3 regions of the Streptomyces noursei ATCC 11455 genome follow, and region 3 is predicted to be linked to each of the others. Evidence: predicted binding sites of a transcription regulator. Region 3 holds the regulator's gene; each other region holds the start of a gene.
The links. The regulator HrcA, encoded in region 3, represses chaperone genes, less so after heat shock. The targets are predictions, from matches to a motif close to TTNGCACTCNGNNNNNCNGAGTGCNAA.

Region 1: SNOUR_RS43275 (FmdB family zinc ribbon protein) is a predicted target of HrcA. The motif match lies at 2,039-2,065, and genes of this name have one in related genera.
Region 2: groL (chaperonin GroEL) is a predicted target of HrcA. The motif match lies at 2,549-2,575, and genes of this name have one in related genera.

What each region holds. Positions count from the first base shown of each region.
Region 1 is NZ_CP011533.1:5,492,743-5,496,732, reverse strand. Features, by position in the region: gene SNOUR_RS23390 (potassium/proton antiporter) at 1-265, shown strand, start outside; gene SNOUR_RS23385 (MFS transporter) at 630-1,940, shown strand; gene SNOUR_RS43275 (FmdB family zinc ribbon protein) at 2,077-2,418, shown strand; gene SNOUR_RS23375 (S-methyl-5'-thioadenosine phosphorylase) at 2,577-3,410, shown strand; gene SNOUR_RS23370 (hypothetical protein) at 3,617-3,859, shown strand.
Region 2 is NZ_CP011533.1:4,136,055-4,140,044, forward strand. Features, by position in the region: gene SNOUR_RS17195 (Ig-like domain-containing protein) at 1-52, shown strand, start outside; gene SNOUR_RS17200 (hypothetical protein) at 233-673, shown strand; gene groL (chaperonin GroEL) at 763-2,385, opposite strand; gene SNOUR_RS17210 (cold-shock protein) at 2,864-3,067, opposite strand; gene SNOUR_RS17215 (MoaD/ThiS family protein) at 3,535-3,813, opposite strand; gene thrC (threonine synthase) at 3,869-3,990, opposite strand, start outside.
Region 3 is NZ_CP011533.1:6,225,390-6,229,379, reverse strand. Features, by position in the region: gene dnaJ (molecular chaperone DnaJ) at 1-773, opposite strand, end outside; gene hrcA (heat-inducible transcriptional repressor HrcA) at 774-1,790, opposite strand; gene SNOUR_RS26365 (MBL fold metallo-hydrolase) at 2,204-2,938, shown strand; gene SNOUR_RS26360 (DUF3097 domain-containing protein) at 3,020-3,862, shown strand; gene SNOUR_RS26355 (DUF1876 domain-containing protein) at 3,958-3,990, shown strand, end outside.

The DNA of each region.
Region 1 (3,990 bases), 730 kb from region 3:
CGGCGTGGAGGTCGGCGAGCTGCGGATGCCGGCGGGCGCCGCGGTCACCCTCGTCGTCCGGGACGGCACCAGCTTCGTACCCTCCCCGACGACCGTGCTGCGGCGCGGCGACGAGCTGCTGGTGGTGGCCACCGACCCGGTGCGGGACGCGGCCGAGCGGCGGCTGCAGGCGGTGTCCCAGGGCGGCAAGCTGGCCGGCTGGCTGGGGACCGGCGCGCCGCAGCAGCCCCAGGAGAAGCGCGGCCGGCGGCGCGAAGTGGGGTGAGGCGGCGGGCTCCGGGCCGCCCGCACCCGCGCACGCGCCGCCCGGCTTGCCCGGCCGGACGCCGAATGTGCGCTATCTCTCCAGAGATACCAAGGAAAACTGCGTGAAGCCCTGGTTAATCCCAGGGCTTCATTGCATCCGACCTGTACAATCAAGAAGGAAATTTGTACGGATCACGAACCAACTCTGCCTGACGCAGAGCTGGCGCGACCGCTCGGCGGCCGCGGTCCCCTGCCACACGCAGCCACCTCTCCCGGGTGCGGACCACGCGGTATCACTCGGTCCTGCGCGAGAGGACAGCTCTCGGCGCGTACCCGTGACGACCTCGCGGGGCAGCGCTACCAGGCGGCAGAAAGGCCCGGCCGTGGCATCCGCGGTCAAGGACTCCCGTCCCGGTTACGGTCAACTGTTGCGCACGCCCGGCGCATGGACCTTCGTGTTGCCCGGCTTTCTGGCCCGGCAGCCGTTCGCGATGCTGACGATCGGCATCGTCCTGCTCGTCCAGTCCACCACCGGCTCCTACGGCACCGCCGGCGCGGTCTCCGCCGCCACCGGCGTCTCGATGGCGCTGTTCGCCCCGCAGAGCGGCAAGCTCGCCGACCGGTTCGGTCAGCGCACGGTGCTGATCCCCGGCATCCTGGTGCACGTCGCCGGCGTCTCCGCCCTGATCGCCCTGGCCCTCGCCCACGCCCCCCTGTGGGCGCTGCTCGCCGTCGCCGTCCCCACGGGCGCCTCGACGCCGCAGGTCGGCCCGATGGTGCGGGCCCGCTGGGCGACGAAGCTGGGCGGCAGCCCGCTGATGCCCACCGCCGCCGCCTTCGAGTCGGTGACCGACGAGTTCACCTTCGTCGTCGGTCCGGTGCTGGCGACCGCGCTGTGCACCGGCATCCACCCGGCCGCCGGCCTGGTCGCCGAGGCCGTGCTGACGCTGGCCGGCGGCCTGCTGTTCGCCTCCCAGCGGCGCACCCAGCCGCCCGTACACCGCGGCTCGTCCGACGACCAGCCGCGCGTCTCCGCGCTGTCCGTCCCCGGCGTGCGCGTGCTGATCGTGGCGTTCCTCGGCATCGGCTCGGTCTTCGGCGGCATGCAGGTCTCGCTGACCGCGCTCACCGAGCACATCGGAGCACCCGGCATCAACGGCGTCCTCTACGGGATCTTCGCGGGCGGCAACATGCTCGCCGGCATCGCCTGCGGCGCGATCGCCTGGAAGGTCGGCCCGCGCCGCCGGCTGCTGGTCGCCTACGGGCTGCTGGCGCTGGCCACCACCCCGCTGTGGGCCGTGACCTCGGTCCCGCTGCTGGGCGCCGTCGGCCTGGTCGTCGGCCTGTGCATCGCCCCGGCGCTGATCACCGGCTACACCCTCGTCGAGTCCCTGGTCCCGGCCACCGCCCGGACCGAGGCGTTCACCTGGCTGACCGGCGCGGTGGCGCTGGGCCAGGCGGCCGCGGCCACCGCCGCCGGCCAGCTGGCGGACCGCTTCGGCCCGAGCTCCGGCTTCCTGGTGCCGCTGGCCGGCACGGCGCTGGCCCTGGTGGTGCTGCTCTCCCTGCGGGCCTACCTGGCGCCCCGGCCCTCGAAGGTGGTCACCGGGTCGGCGACTGGCGCCGACACCGGCGCCGAGGCCCCCGCGGAGACCGTCGCCGACGAGCGGGAACGCGAGCTGAGCCGCGCCTGAACGAGCGTGGAACCGGGTCCGGTGCCGGGCGTGGAGTCGGTCACCGTGCGGCGTTCACGGTGGACTGATCCGCCGGAATACTGCAAGATGGAGCGTCGTTAGCACTCAATGAGTGAGAGTGCCAGGAGGAAGTCAAGTGCCGACCTACCAGTACCAGTGCACCGCGTGCGGCGAGGGCCTTGAGGCCGTGCAGAAGTTCACCGACGACGCGCTCACCGAGTGCCCCAGCTGCAACGGACGCCTCAAGAAGGTGTTCTCGGCGGTCGGCATCGTCTTCAAGGGCTCCGGCTTCTACCGCAACGACAGCCGCGGCTCGTCGTCCAGCAGCAGCCCTGCCGGCAGCTCCACGTCGTCGAGCGGCTCCACCTCCTCGACGTCCTCGTCCTCGGCGCCCTCCTCGACCTCGTCCTCGACGTCGTCCGCCTCGTCCTCGGACAGCAAGTCGACGGCCTCGGCGAGCACCGGCTCCGCCGCCTGACCTGCGCCGACGGTCGGCCGCACCGCGGCACCGGCCATCGGACCTCCGGGCCCCGCCACTCCCCACCAGGGAGCGGCGGGGCCCGCCGCGTTTCCCGGCCCGCAGCTGATCCACCGGGTCACCGGCGGGCCGCCGTCGCGCCCCGATAGTGTGACCGCATGGCTGACGCGGAGATTGGCGTTATCGGCGGGTCGGGGTTCTACTCCTTCCTGGACGACGTGACCGAGATCACTGTGGACACCCCCTACGGGCGCCCCAGCGATTCCCTGTTCCTCGGCGAGGTTGCCGGCCGTTCGGTCGCCTTCCTGCCCCGGCACGGCCGCGGGCATCACCTGCCGCCGCACGGCATCAACTACCGCGCCAACCTCTGGGCGCTGCGCTCCGTCGGCGTGCGGCAGGTCCTCGGGCCGTGCGCGGTGGGCGGACTGCGACCCGAGTACGGCCCCGGCACGCTGCTCGTCCCCGATCAGCTCGTGGACCGCACCAAGTCCCGCGCCCAGTCGTACTTCGACGGCGTACCGCGCCCGGACGGCAGCGTTCCCAACGTCGTCCACCTGACCTTCGCCGACCCGTACTGCCCCGCCGGCCGCGAGGCCGCCCTCGCCGCGGCCCGCGGCCGGGACTGGGAGCCGGTCGACGGCGGCACCCTCGTGGTGATCGAGGGCCCGCGCTTCTCCACCCGCGCCGAGTCGCGCTGGCACGCCGCCCAGGGCTGGTCGGTGGTCGGCATGACCGGCCACCCCGAGGCCGTCCTGGCCCGCGAGTTGAGCCTGTGCTACACCTCGCTGACCCTGGTCACCGACCTGGACGCGGGCACCGAGACCGGCGAGGGCGTCTCCCACGAGGAGGTCCTCAAGGTCTTCGGCGAGAACATCAGCCGGCTGCGCGAGGTCCTCTTCGACACCGTCGCCGCGCTGCCCGCCACCACCGAACGCGCCTGCCTGTGCACGGACGCGCACCAGGGGTGGGATCTGGGGATAGAGCTGCCGTAGCGGCCGGGGGGGGGCGGCCTCCGCAGGGGCGGGGCCGGCCTTCGTCGGGGCGGGGCGGCGGCTGCCGCCCCCCTGCCGGGTGACGGAGTTGTCCACAACCGCGGGGCCGTCCACAGGCCGGAGCGGGCCGCGGCGAAGTGCGGCACGGTGGTGATCGCCGGGTCCGAACGCCGGTCCCGCTTTCCGCACCACAGGCGGTGACGACCATGCCCTCCCCCACCCCGACCCCGTCCCTTCCCGCACCCCCGCGGTGTGAAGTGCCCCACTTCGTCCCCGTCCGCCCGGGTGGCGTCCGCACCCGATGGCGCGCGGCGGGACGCCGGCGCCTGCTCGCCGCCGCGCTGGCAACGACCGCCGCAGCACTGGCCACCGGCCTGACGCACGGCCCCGCCCGCACCGCGTCCGCCCCCGTCGCCCACCCCGCCGCGGCGGAGTGCGGGGAGCGATGACGATGCCGGGTACGCGTCAAGATCGAGTGGCGTCTCCCGCTCCGGGCCGCGAGACTTCTCCGAGTGGCGGGGCACCTGCCGCGCGCCCGTCACGAGGGCGCGCCCGCACCACCGATACCGATGCCGCTATC
Region 2 (3,990 bases), 2.1 Mb from region 3:
CGCGGCCTTCGTCGTCACCCCCGCGAAGTGGCCAGCTCCTCAAGGGAAGTAGCCGACTCCTCAAGGAAGGAACACGTATGGACATCACCGAAGAGCAGGCCGCCGGGGCCCTGCGGGCCGCCGCCGCGGTCCTCCTGACGACCGGCGCCAGGACCGCCACCGAAGCGGCCCCCGGCTCCTGGCCCTCGCCAACGGGCCCGGCGACGGCTCCGGCAACGGCATCCGGCCCGGTGTGGAAGCCGTCATCGGCAGGGGCCACGCAGTCAGCGGTACGGAGCTGCGCACCCAGTCCGAGGGCGACGAGGCCCTGGTGGCCAAGTTCCGGGTGGTCACCGTCCCGACCCGTGAGGTCCGTACCAGCGGGCTGCCGGACATCGACGGCGCGCCCGGCGGCACCCTGGAAGGCTTCGGCATCCTCGCCGACGCGCTCAACGAGCTAAAGCCCCTCTACGGCTTCGCCGTGGACAATCCGATCCGGGAGCACTGCTTCGTCCCGGCGGTGAGCGCCGTCGCCGTGCGGGAGCCGGCCCACCACGCCGACCTCTACACCCCGATCGACGACCTGACGCCGGCCGGGAGCCCCCTGGACGACTCCGTCCTGGCCTCGCGGAGCGAGGAGCACACCCTGATCACCGAGGAGCTGTCCGCCTGGCTCCTGGACCGCCTGCCGTGACGCCCGGTGCACAACGCCGCCGGGGCGGTACCCCTGGGAGAGGGGTACCGCCCCGGCGAACGAGCGGACGTTGATCAACCAGAGGTCGATCAGAAGTCCATGTCACCGCCCGGCATGCCGCCCGGAGCGGCCGCGGCGGCCTTCTCCGGCTTGTCGGCGATGACGGCCTCGGTGGTGAGGAACAGCGCCGCGATGGAGGCGGCGTTCTGCAGCGCGGAGCGCGTCACCTTGGCGGGGTCGATGATGCCTTCGGCGATCATGTCGACGTACTCGCCGGTCGCGGCGTTCAGGCCGTGACCCGGGGTCAGGTTGCGCACCTTCTCCACGATGACGCCACCCTCGAGGCCGGCGTTCACGGAGATCTGCTTGAGCGGGGCTTCCAGGGCCAGCTTCACGGCGGCGGCACCGGTGGCCTCGTCGCCGTCCAGCTCCAGCTTCTCGAAGACCGAGGAAGCCTGCAGCAGGGCCACGCCACCGCCGGCGACGATGCCCTCCTCGACGGCCGCCTTCGCGTTGCGAACGGCGTCCTCGATGCGGTGCTTGCGCTCCTTGAGCTCGACCTCGGTCGCGGCACCGGCCTTGATGACGGCCACGCCGCCGGCCAGCTTCGCGAGGCGCTCCTGGAGCTTCTCGCGGTCGTAGTCCGAGTCGCTGTTCTCGATCTCGGCGCGGATCTGGTTGACGCGACCCTGGACCTGCTCGCTGTCACCGGCACCGTCGACGATGGTGGTCTCGTCCTTGGTGATGACGACCTTGCGGGCGCGGCCGAGCAGGTCGAGACCGGCGTTCTCCAGCTTGAGGCCGACCTCCTCGGAGATGACGGTGCCACCGGTGAGGATGGCGATGTCGCCGAGCATGGCCTTGCGGCGGTCACCGAAGCCGGGCGCCTTGACCGCGACGGACTTGAAGGTGCCGCGGATCTTGTTGACGACCAGGGTCGACAGGGCCTCGCCCTCGACGTCCTCGGCGATGATCAGCAGCGGCTTGCCGGACTGCATGACCTTCTCCAGCAGCGGAAGGAGGTCCTTCACGTTGCTGACCTTGGAGTTGACGATGAGGATGTAGGGGTCCTCGAGCGCCGCCTCCATGCGCTCCATGTCGGTCGCGAAGTACGCCGAGATGTAGCCCTTGTCGAAGCGCATACCCTCGGTGAGTTCCAGCTCCAGACCGAAGGTCTGGGACTCCTCGACGGTGATGACGCCTTCCTTGCCGACCTTGTCCATGGCCTCGGCGATGAGCTCGCCGATCTGCGGGTCGGCGGCGGAGATGGAGGCGGTGGAGGCGATCTGCTCCTTGGTCTCGATCTCCTTGGCCTGGTCGAGCAGCGCACCGGAGACGGCCTCGACGGCCTTCTCGATGCCGCGCTTCAGGGCCATCGGGTTGGCGCCGGCGGCGACGTTGCGCAGGCCCTCGCGGACCAGCGCCTGGGCCAGAACGGTCGCGGTCGTCGTGCCGTCACCGGCGACGTCGTCCGTCTTCTTCGCGACCTCCTTGACCAGCTCGGCGCCGATCTTCTCGTACGGGTCCTCCAGCTCGATCTCCTTGGCGATGGAAACACCATCGTTGGTGATCGTGGGGGCGCCCCACTTCTTCTCAAGGACGACGTTGCGGCCCTTGGGGCCGAGGGTGACCTTGACGGCGTCGGCGAGCTGGTTCATACCGCGCTCAAGGCCGCGCCGCGCCTCCTCGTCGAACGCGATGATCTTGGCCATGTGAAGTGGTCCCTCCGGGCTGATGGGGGTACCCCCTGGCTCGAACGAAGTCGAGTTCGGGGGAGGAAAGCTCGGACCGCGCTGGCGCCCGCGACGGACGGCCTGCATGCCGTGTGGTTCCTTGCCCCACCTGGCGTGCGGGCCTCACCGACCCGGTCCGTATTCAGCACTCTCACGGGGAGAGTGCTAACGCAATGATTAGCACTCGCACCCATCGAGTGCAAGCGGCTCCGGAGATGTCTCCCATGGTGGTGACACTCGGGCCGGGGGTGGGTACAGGTGCCTGACGGGCGGTGGGCCGCCCGCCCGCGAGAGGGCCGGGCCCCGTCCGTGGGACGAGCGCCAGCCCCTGCTCACCGCCCCTTGGCTCCGCCCGCGCGCGCCCGCGAGGCGCGCGGCCCCCGGGAACGACAGAAGGCCCGCAACCCCGTACTCGGGGATGCGGGCCTTCCGCGAAACGATGCAGTCGGCCGCCGCCTCAGGCGGTGACCCGGACCATGTCCGCCTGTGGCCCCTTCTGGCCCTGCGAGATCTCGAACTCGACCCGCTGACCCTCCTCCAGGGTGCGGTACCCGTCCATCTGGATCGCGCTGTAGTGGACGAAAACATCCGCACCACCGTCGACCGCGATGAAGCCGTACCCCTTCTCCGCGTTGAACCACTTGACGGTGCCCTGAGCCATGCCTAACTCCCCTATTACTGGCCCTTGCACAGGACCGCACTCCGCGGACCCGGGTCAGACCTCACCCCCCGGGAATGGCCCGTGGGGCGTGCGCCGGAACGCGTCGACCGCCGCTGAATGTATCCGGACCAATGCCCAGCGCAACAGGTCAATCGGACGAGAATTCTTGCGCCAGAGAAACGGCCGTATGCACTCAAATCCCGTTATCTCAGGCCAAGTCGGGCCGGGAATAGGCGGCACAAACGACAAATCGCGCACACAACTTGCGCACAAGTCACCGCGATCTCATATGCGTTCGGCATGCGCACGGAGATAACCGGAGGGGGATCACCCCAATGGTATCGCCTTTCACAACACGGAATTGCCCCGTCCGTTTAGCTCGGACGGGGCAATTTCCGGTCACTACCGGCAAAGAGTTGGCGCGAATACGATCCATATCGCGCCGCACCGGACAGTCGTCGGGCGTATCAGCAGCCTCCGGCGACCGCCGGGATGATGGAGACGCCCGCGCCTTCCGGGGTCGGCGTCTGGAGTCCCTGCTCGAAACGGACGTCGTCGTCGTTGACGTAGACATTCACGAAGCGGCGCAGCTTGCCCGCGTCGTCGAGCACCCGGGCCGCGATGCCCTGGTGGTTCTTCTCCAGGTCGGCGATCACCTCGGAGAGGGTCGCGCCCTCGGCGGTGACCTCGGCCTCGCCGCCGGTGTACGTGCGCAGGATGGTGGGGATGCGGACCTTGACGCTCATGGTTCTGCCTTCCAGGAGGTACGGGGGGTGCGGAACGGGCGGGCGGAGGGACGGCTCAGCCGGCCAGGCCGGCCGCGCGGAACGCGTCCAGGTCCGGCCGGATGGTGGCGGTGGGCCCGGCGGCGACGGCGTCGAGGGTCTTCAGGCCGTCACCGGTGTTCAGCACGACGGTGGTCA
Region 3 (3,990 bases):
ACCGGGTGGGGCAGCTCGTGGATCTCGACGTAGAGGTCACCGGCGGGGCCGCCACCGGGACCCACCTCGCCCTCGCCGGCCAGCTGGATCCGGGTGCCGTTGTCGACACCGGCCGGGATCTTGACGGTGAGGGTGCGGCGGGAGCGGACCCGTCCGTCGCCCGCGCACTCGGGGCACGGCGTCGGCACGACCGTGCCGAAGCCCTGGCACTGGGGGCAGGGCCGGGAGGTCATGACCTGACCCAGGAAGGACCGGGTGACCTGCGAGACCTCACCGCGACCGCGGCACATGTCACAGGTCTGCGCCGAGGTGCCCGGCGCCGCGCCCTCTCCGCTGCACGTGGTGCAGACGACGGCGGTGTCGACCTGGATGTCCTTGGTGGTGCCGAACGCGGCCTCGCTGAGCTCGACATCGAGGCGGATCATGGCGTCCTGGCCGCGGCGGGTCCGCGAGCGCGGGCCGCGCTGCGAGGCCGTGCCGAAGAACGCGTCCATGATGTCGGAGAAGTTGCCGAAGCCCGCGCCGAAGCCGCCCGCGCCGCCGGCACCGCCGGACTGCGAGAGGGGGTCGCCGCCGAGGTCGTAGACCTGCTTCTTCTGCGGATCCGAGAGGACCTCGTAGGCGGCGTTGATCTCCTTGAACCGCTCTTGGGTCTTGGGGTCCGGATTCACGTCCGGGTGCAGCTCGCGCGCCAGCCGCCGGAACGCCTTCTTGATCTGGTCCTGCGAGGCGTCCCGACCGACACCGAGGACCGAGTAGTAATCCGTGGCCACTTACGACTCCGCGAGGATCTGTCCGACGTAACGTGCCACTGCGCGTACCGCTCCCATCGTTCCGGGGTAGTCCATGCGGGTCGGTCCGACCACGCCCAATTTCGCGACGGCCTCGTCGCCAGAACCGTATCCGACGGTGACGACCGAGGTGGACGTCAGGCCCTCGTGAGCATTCTCATGCCCGATGCGCACGGTCATGCCCGAGTCCTTGGCCTCCCCGAGCAGCTTGAGCATCACCACATGCTCCTCGAGGGCTTCCAGCACCGGCCGGATGGTCAGGGGGAAATCATGCCCGAAGCGCGTCAGATTGGCGGTGCCGCCGATCATGAGCCGCTCTTCGGTCTCCTCCACCAGAGTCTCCAGCAGTACCGACAGTACTGTCGAGACGGTGGCCCGGTCGTCCTGTTCGAAGGATTCCGGGAGATCCTGCACCAGCTGCGGGACGTCCGTGAAACGGCGGCCGACGATCCGGCTGTTGAGCCGGGCGCGCAGATCCGCCAGGGACGTCTCGCCGAACGGTGTCTGGCAGTCGATGAGCCGCTGCTCGACGCGGCCGGTGTCGGTGATCAGCACCAGCATCAGCCGGGCCGGGGCCAGCGCCAGGAGTTCGACGTGCCGGACCGTCGACCGCGTCAGGGACGGGTACTGCACCACCGCCACCTGCCGGGTCAGCTGCGCCAGCAGGCGCACCGTGCGGCCCACCACGTCGTCCAGGTCGACGGCGCCGTCGAGGAAGTTCTGGATCGCCCGTCGCTCGGGGACGGACAGCGGCTTGACGCCGGCGAGCTTGTCGACGAAGAGGCGGTAGCCCTTGTCCGTCGGGATCCGGCCGGCGCTGGTGTGCGGCTGGGCGATGTAGCCATCGTCCTCCAGGACCGCCATGTCGTTGCGGACGGTGGCCGGGGAGACACCCAGCTTGTGGCGCTCGGTGAGCGCCTTGGAGCCCACCGGCTCCTCCGTCCCGACATAGTCCTGGACGATGGCGCGCAGCACTTCGAGCCTGCGTTCACTGAGCATTCCGCCACCTCCAGTCGGCCGTCCCGCCGTGTCGTCTCTTCTCCTGGCACTCGCACGGGCCGAGTGCCAGACCCGGAGCCAGTGTACGGCCGGGTAGCACGGATGCGGCAAGGGCGGGCGTACCGAGGGCTTACCCACCACCGCGGAATCCGACCCCCGGGTCGCCTCTGAGAGCCCCCTGATCGCACCCCGAGGTCCCCCTGATCCCGCCCCGCCACGGCCCCGGGCCGATGCCCCGGGCGGTATCCGTACGGGACCGGCGTCCGGCCGCTCACCACCGGTTCCGGGCCACGCTACCGCGGGGGCGCCAGGCCCCTCGTCGCACTCTCGCCGCGCTCCCGTCCGATGCCCGCGGTGCGTGCCGGACGCCGGACGGCAGGCGGGAGTTCGACGACAGGGGCTAGCGTCTCGGTATGTGCACCACATGGGAAGAGGCGGGCTGGGAGCGGCTCGGCGAGGGTGTCGTCCGGCGCCGGATGCCCGGCTGGGACGAGACGATCGGCGTGATCGCCGGCTCGGAGGGCGTGTTGATCGTCGACACCGGCCCGACGCTCGGCGCCGGGGCCGAACTGCGCCGGACGGTCCGCGCGGTACTGGGCCGCGATGTGACGCATGTCGCGCTCACCCACGCGCACTTCGACCACGTCCTGGGCACCGCGGCCTTCGCGGGGGTGGAGGTGTTCGGCGCGACCGGGATGGCCGAGCTGCTGCGGCACGGCAAGGAGGAGCTGCGGGACTCCGCGGTCCGGCACGGCGTGGACCCGGACACCGCGGCGGAGGCCGCGGACCTGCTGGTCGCCCCGCACCACCACGTGCACGGGGAGCTGACCGTCCGGCTCGGGGACCGGGAGGTGCTGCTGGCCAACGTCGGCCCCGGTCACACCCCCCACGACCTGGCCGTCCTGGTGCCGGGCCGGGCCGGTGAACGGGAGATCGTGTTCTGCGGCGACCTCGTCGAGGAGTCCGGCGAGCCCCAGGCGGGCCGGGACGCCCTGCCCCGGCTCTGGCCCGCCGCGCTGGACCGGCTGCTGGCGCTGGGCGGCGAGGACGCGGTGTACGTGCCCGGCCACGGCGCGGTGGTCGACGCCCGCTTCGTACGCGCCCAGCGGGACGCCCTGGCAGCCCGCTTCGGCGCCGACTCGCCCTGATCCGCCACCCCGTCGACCGTCGCCCCGGCGCCCCGTGCACCGGGGCCCACCGCCCCGCCGATCCCCAGGAAGCAGACCCGCATGCACAGCAGGCACTACAGCCCCGACCTCACTCCCCCCTGGAAGAAGCCGAAGCCGGTGCCCGAGGTGCCGGCCGATCCCGGGCTGGTCGTCGAGGAGGTGGTGACGGGCTACTGCGGCGCGGTCCTGCGGTGCGAGAAGACCGCCGAGGGCCCGACGGTCACGCTGGAGGACCGCTTCGGCAAGCAGCGGGTGTTCCCGATGGTGCCGCGCGGTTTCCTCCTGGAGGGCAGGACCGTCACCCTCGTCCGGCCGCAGAGCCGTCCGGCGCCGAGCGGCCCGGCGCGCACCGCGTCCGGCTCGATCGCGGTCCCCGGGGCGCGCGCCCGGGTCGCCCGCGCCGGTCGCATCTACGTGGAGGGGCGGCACGACGCGGAGTTGGTGGAGCGCGTCTGGGGCGACGACCTACGGATCGAGGGCGTCGTCGTGGAGTACCTGGAGGGCGTCGACGACCTCCCGGCGATCGTCGACGCGTTCGCCCCCGGCCCGGACGCGCGCCTGGGCGTCCTGGTGGACCACCTCGTCCCCGGCTCGAAGGAGTTCCGGATCGCGGCGGCGGTGACCGGTGAGCACGCGCTGGTCGTCGGCCACCCGTACATCGACGTCTGGGAGGCGGTGAAGCCGTCCTCGGTGGGCATCCCGGCGTGGCCGCGGGTCCCCCGGGGCCAGGACTGGAAGACCGGGGTGTGCCGGGCGCTGGGCTGGCCGGAGAACACCGGTGCGGCCTGGCAGCGGATCCTGTCGCGGGTGCGGTCCTACAAGGACCTGGAGCCGGCGCTGCTGGGCCGGGTCGAGGAGCTGATCGACTTCGTGACGGCGCCGGAGGGGGCGGACGGCCGCTGAGGGCCCGCCGCGCACGGCGAGCACCCCTGGTGCACGCCGTGCGCCGGACCGGCGGTGAGCGCACTCTGGTAGCAGCGATTCCGGAGGTGACCGCCATGTTGAAGACTGCTGTCGGATGGCATGTCGAG